2 regions of the Thermoanaerobacter brockii subsp. finnii Ako-1 genome follow, and region 1 is predicted to be linked to the other one. Evidence: a T-box and tRNA genes for the amino acid it is inferred to sense, from the RefSeq annotation. Region 1 holds a T-box; the other holds one or more tRNA genes.
The links. A T-box is a leader RNA that pairs with one kind of tRNA and senses whether it is charged. The one in region 1 lies ahead of thrS (threonine--tRNA ligase), so its partner is inferred to be a tRNA-Thr.
Positions count from the first base shown of each region.

Region 2: it encodes a tRNA-Thr, which carries the amino acid that the T-box ahead of thrS (threonine--tRNA ligase) is inferred to sense. The anticodon was not compared.

Region 1 is NC_014964.1:803,883-807,054, reverse strand. Features, by position in the region: gene thrS (threonine--tRNA ligase) at 1-1,195, opposite strand, end outside; T-box leader at 1,249-1,440, opposite strand; gene THEBR_RS03920 (DUF445 domain-containing protein) at 1,493-2,092, opposite strand; gene ytxC (putative sporulation protein YtxC) at 2,175-3,053, opposite strand; gene THEBR_RS03910 (DUF6873 family GME fold protein) at 3,109-3,172, opposite strand, start outside.
Region 2 is NC_014964.1:395,096-398,267, forward strand. Features, by position in the region: gene rlmB (23S rRNA (guanosine(2251)-2'-O)-methyltransferase RlmB) at 1-666, shown strand, start outside; gene THEBR_RS01810 (NYN domain-containing protein) at 666-1,172, shown strand; gene sigH (RNA polymerase sporulation sigma factor SigH) at 1,253-1,897, shown strand; tRNA gene THEBR_RS01820 (tRNA-Thr) at 1,959-2,034, shown strand; gene tuf (elongation factor Tu) at 2,168-3,172, shown strand, end outside.

The sequences.
Region 1 (3,172 bases):
TAACCCCTAAAATTTCGTCTTCTACCTGCTCAGGAGTCATAAACAAGTGAGCATCATCCTGAGTAAAACTTCTTACTCTCATAAGCCCATGCAAAACTCCTGAAAGTTCATGTCTATGCACTAAACCCAATTCACAAAGTCTTAAGGGTAAATCCCTGTAACTATGCATTGTAGATTTGTAAACAAGCATTGCTCCAGGACAATTCATGGGTTTTATCGCGTAAGTTTCACCGTCTATTTCAGTAAAATACATATTTTCTTTGTAATGGTCCCAGTGTCCAGATCTACGCCACAATTCCTCATTTAAAATTATAGGTGTTTTTATTTCCTGATAACCGTGCTTCATATGTTCCTTACGCCAAAAATCTTCTAAAATGTTTCTTATAATCATTCCTTTAGGATGGAAAAATGGAAAGCCTGGTCCTTCAGGGTGGATACTAAACAAATCCAGCTCTTTCCCTAATTTTCTATGGTCTCTCTTTTTTGCTTCTTCTAACATATGTAAATATTCATCTAACATGCTTTTTTTAGGAAAGCTTATTCCATATATTCTTTGAAGCATTTTATTTTTTTCGTCGCCTTTCCAGTAGGCACCAGCAACTGATAACAATTTAATAGTCTTTACCATACCTGTTGACATAAGGTGAGGTCCTGCGCAAAGGTCAGTAAATTCTCCTTGTTTGTAAAAAGAAATTTCCTCCCCTTCTGGTATCTCTTTAATTAGCTCCACTTTATAAGGTTCACCTTTTCCCTCCATTAATTTTATAGCTTTATCCTTTGGAAGAACAAATCTTTCCAACTTATAATCCTCTTTTATAATTTTATTCATTTCCTGCTCTATAGCCTCAAAGTCTTCCGTTGTAAAAGGCCTATCTGTGTCGAAATCATAGTAAAAACCATTGTCTATGGCTGGACCAATTGCCAATTTCACATCTTTAAAAAGCCTTTTTACAGCTTGTGCTAAAATATGGGAAGAAGTGTGCCAATAAATTTTTTTTCCTTCTTCATCATCAAAAGTCAAAATTTCTAATTTTCCGTCCTCTTCAATTTTTGTATTAAGTTCCACTACTTTGCCATTAAACTTTCCACCGACGGCTTCTTTTGCTAATCTTTCACTTATACTTTTAGCTATTTCATAAACTGTCATACCCTTTTCAAATTCTCTTTGTGTGCCATCCTTTAATATTATAATCATTCAATTACCTCCTTTGTAAAATTTTTCTCTTAAATAAAAAACCTCTTACCCCGTAAAGAGGCAGAGGTTATCTGCGGTTCCACTCTTTTTTATACTCTGGTATTATATCGGAATAACCGTTCGGACTCATCATCCGCAGCTCCGGGGTGGTCTTCGATATTCAGAACATTTGAATGATCTCAGCCTATGTCATTCAATCTCTGTGATGTTCTTTAAATATCTACTTTCCCCCTCATTGCTTTAATATTTAATTTTTTAATCATTATATCTTCCTCTCGGACATTTGTCAATAATAACTTATAAAAATTGTATCACAATTGCTTGCAATACTCCTATTAGAAACCCTAAAACTCCCCCCATAATCTCTATCATATAAAGTTCACTGTGAGCAATTTTTATCACCACATCCTCCAATTTTTCTAATTTGAAGCTTTTTATTTTTTCCTCTACAATTTCTGATATTTTAAGTTTTGTTGAAATAATCTCTACCACTTCATTAGAAGGAGAATTTAAAAATACTTCTACTTCTCTATTTATAATATCACCAATGTAGTTTGATATCATCTCTTTTATAGCCTTGGGAAGAAAAGAAGGAAGTTTATTTTCTGTAACTTCTTTAACTTTTAAGTCCAAATTCGATAATAGAAACTTGCGATTTTCTTCTGTTAAAAGCCTGTCCCATAAATCATTAAAAGATAACAATTCCCTTTCCACAATTTCACCTATTGATTTAGCAATTTCATATTTTCTTTTAGGGATAAGTCCTTGTAACGTAATACCGAAAATTTTTACAGGTTTCAAAGGCTTAAATAACATTTTAACGGCGACAAAATTCGTAAGCCATCCAATAGCTGCTCCTACAAAAGCTAAAAATAGCATCCTTGTTAAAAATTGCATTCCACCACCTCTAAATTTTAAAAAATCACAAATATAATAATATCAGATTTTGACGAATTTTAAAACCCAGCCTTAAGCTGGGCTATTTTTCACATTTAATCTTTGAACACAATTCACAGCCATAGCAAATTTCTACTTTGTCATTAAAAACTTTTTTAACCGTCTCTAGAATTTCATTATCTCTCATATTGTTAATAGAATGAAAAAATATTTTTTTAGGAGCAATGGTTATAAGCGTGCTTATCAAAGCATCTTCATCACTTATAACACCATCTTTTAATTCAGCAACTATTTCATTAATAAAATCATTAGATATTGGTTTGTCATTTTCATCATAAAGTTTAAATTTGCCATTTTTATCGACAATGATATTCAATATTTCAACTTTTGAATCCTGTAATTCGACGAAGTATTTAAGTAAACCTATAAACTCATTGTACTCTTTTTTCATTAAAAATTCATCAACAGCCTTATCTGTTACTTCGCTAAGTTCACCAATAAAATCCCTCAGTCTAAAGTTCACAAACCCTTCTAAGTCTATATAATCACTCTCTTTTAAAAAATCTCTTACCAATACAAAAATTTGCTCTTTTTTTGCTAATTTAAATGTCTCTTTATTCACATCATCTTCTAAAATATTGTAAGCGATTTTTTCTATTTCCTCCTTTTCATCTTCTGAAAAATAATGGTAATATTTATTGATTAATTTTTTTATTATCCGTTTGTCAATTTGGTTAACAATTATATCTGAAATAGCTTCCGCTATATAATTTCTTATTCTCGCAACATTGCTAAAGCCTTGTTTATCCTCCACTTTTAAGCTATAATAGGTAACTGAGCCACACACATTAGAATTTATCGCAATCTTTATACCATTTTCAGCTAAATTTTTTAAGCCATGTTTTAAATTTTCTGCATCTAGTTTTAAATCCTTTGAAACACCTATGGAAAATAGTTGCAATTTTCTCACTCCCTTCGTTAATAGTATATGTGTCTTTTTATCATTTTTATCTGTTTTAAATCAGTGGAATGATGGAACCAATGTCTTTTATTTGTTTAAAAGTAAGATAAACAATTTCA
Region 2 (3,172 bases), 410 kb from region 1:
TATGTTTCTAAAACAGCAGGAGGAAATATTTCAAAGATAATAAATTTTGCCAAAGAAGCAGGTATTGTAGTTTCTACTACTGATAATGATACTTTAAGTAAACTAGCCGGTAGTCAAAATCACCAAGGGGTCGTAGCTTTATCTGCTGTCTATAAATACTTTGAAGTAGATGACCTTTTGGAATATGCTGAACAAAAGAAAGAAAAGCCTTTTTTGTTGATATTAGATGAGATAACTGACCCTCACAATTTAGGTGCGATTATAAGAAGCGCAGAGGCTTTTGGGGTCCATGGGATAATAATTCCAAAAAGGCGGGCAGTAGGAGTTAATGCTACTGTTGTAAAAACTTCTGCTGGAGCAGTAGAACATATGAGAATAGCAAAAGTATCAAATATTAACAATACAATACGAGATTTAAAAGAAAGAGGCTTGTGGATTGTTGGAACGGATGTAAATGCGGAAAAAAGTTTTGAAGAGCTGAATTATGATTTTCCTGTTGCTTTTGTCATTGGGAATGAAGGAAAAGGGGTTTCGAAATTAGTTTTACAAAATTGTGATTTTGTAGTCAAAATCCCCATGAAGGGTAAGATAAACTCTTTAAATGCTTCTGTAGCAGCCTCCATTTTAATTTATCAAGTAGTTTCAAAAAGAAAAGATAAGGCGTGATGTCCTTGTACATGTTGGTGGATGGTTATAATGTAATAAATAATTGGCAGATACTAAAAGAAGAAGCGCAAAAAAACTTGGAAGATGCGCGGGACAAGTTAATAGATATGTTGGCTGATTTTAAAGGATATTCGGGGATAAATATAATATTAGTTTTTGATGCAATGTATGTAAAAGGAAGTCTAGAAAAACATGAAGAAATTAGTGGTATTGAGGTCGTTTACACAAGAGAAGGCGAATCGGCAGATCATTTTATAGAGTTAAAAGTAGTGGAATTAGCGAAAAAGGAGCAAGTAATTGTGGTAAGTTCCGATTGGACTGTGCAGCAGGTGGTTTTAGCTCATGGTGCAATAAGAATGTCTGCAAGAGAGCTTTACGAGGAAATGAATAAATATATTGAAAGCCATAAAAAAAGCTATGTGAATACAATTTATAAAGACAATTTGGAAGAGCGACTTGATAATGAAATAGTAAAAAAACTGCGCAAAATGGCAGAAAACAGTTAAAATTAGCTTGACTACCTTTACCAATATAATGTATAATTATAACGTATAAAGTTGCCGGAATAATAAATGGGGGCGGTATTGTGAAATCTGGGGCGCAGCAGGATTACTATCAACCATATGACCAAATGGAAGAGGAGGAGGTCGTTTTTAGAGCTCAAAAAGGAGACGAAATTGCTTTAGAGTACCTTATTGAAAGGTATAAAAGTTTTGTAAAAGCAAAAGCTCGCGCTTATTTTTTAGTAGGTGCCGATAAGGAAGATATTATTCAAGAAGGGATGATAGGCCTTTATAAAGCAATTCGAGATTACAAAAGTGACAAGCTCACCTCTTTCAAAGCTTTTGCGGAATTATGTGTGACTCGTCAAATTATTACTGCTATTAAAACCGCAACAAGGCAGAAGCACATACCCCTTAATTCTTATGTTTCCCTCAATAAGCCCATCTTTGATGAAGAATCTGATAGGACTCTTATGGACGTTGTTTCTACCCAATGCATTGCTGACCCTGAAGAGTTAATAATAAGCAAAGAGGAATACGTTAACATTGAGAGCAAGATGGAAGAATTGTTGAGTGGGTTAGAGTGGGAGGTCTTGGTATCATATTTAGATGGTAAGTCATATCAAGAAATTGCTGAAGATTTAAATAGGCATGTTAAATCCGTAGACAATGCTCTACAACGGGTAAAAAGAAAATTAGAAAGATATCTTGAAATGAGAAACAGCTAACTATTGACATTTAGAAGACTTTATAGTAAAATCAAAAATCGGAGTCGTGATATTCCCTTTTGCCCACGTAGCTCAGTAGGCAGAGCGTCGCCTTGGTAAGGCGGAGGTCACCGGTTCGATCCCGGTCGCGGGCTCCAATTTTGTTATTGATGTTTTTTTTTATCATAGAAGTTGTGCTTTTTAATCCTATTAATGTATAAAGGGTTACTTTTATGACACAATTTTAAGAAACACCAGGACAAGTTTATTGAAGTAAAGGAGGAAAAGAGGATGGCGAAGCAAAAATTTGAGAGGAAGAAGCCCCACGTAAACGTAGGGACGATAGGTCACGTAGACCATGGTAAGACGACGTTGACAGCAGCGATAACGATGGTATTATCGAAGGCAGGAATGGCAGAGGCGAAGGGATATGACGAGATAGACAAGGCGCCGGAGGAGAGAGCAAGGGGAATAACGATAAACACGACTCACGTAGAATATGAGACAGAGAAGAGGCACTATGCGCACGTAGACTGTCCAGGACATGCTGACTATGTAAAGAACATGATAACAGGGGCAGCACAGATGGACGGGGCGATATTAGTAGTATCAGCAGCAGACGGACCGATGCCACAGACGAGGGAACACATATTATTGGCGAGGCAGGTAGGAGTGCCATATATAGTAGTATTTTTAAACAAGGCAGACATGGTAGACGATCCAGAATTAATAGAATTAGTAGAGATGGAAGTAAGGGAATTATTGAATGAATATGAGTTTCCGGGGGATGACACACCGATAGTAGTAGGGTCAGCACTTAAGGCATTAGAGTGTGGATGTGGCAAGAGAGAGTGCGAATGGTGCGGGAAGATATGGCAGTTAATGGATGTAGTAGACGAATATATACCGACACCGGAGAGAGACATAGACAAGCCATTCTTAATGCCAGTAGAGGACGTATTTACGATAACAGGAAGAGGAACTGTTGCGACAGGGAGAGTAGAGAGAGGGAAGGTAAAGGTAGGAGACGAAGTAGAGATAATAGGATTGACGACGGAATCAAGGAAGACAGTAGTAACAGGGGTAGAGATGTTCAGGAAGACACTGGATGAGGCGCAAGCAGGAGACAACATAGGAGTATTATTAAGAGGAGTACAGAGGGACGAAGTAGAGAGAGGGCAAGTATTAGCGAAGCCAGGGACGATAAAGCCGCACACGAAATTTGAGGCACAAGTTTACGTATTGACGAAGGAAGAAGGAGGAAGGCACACACCATTTTTCAATGGATACAGGCCA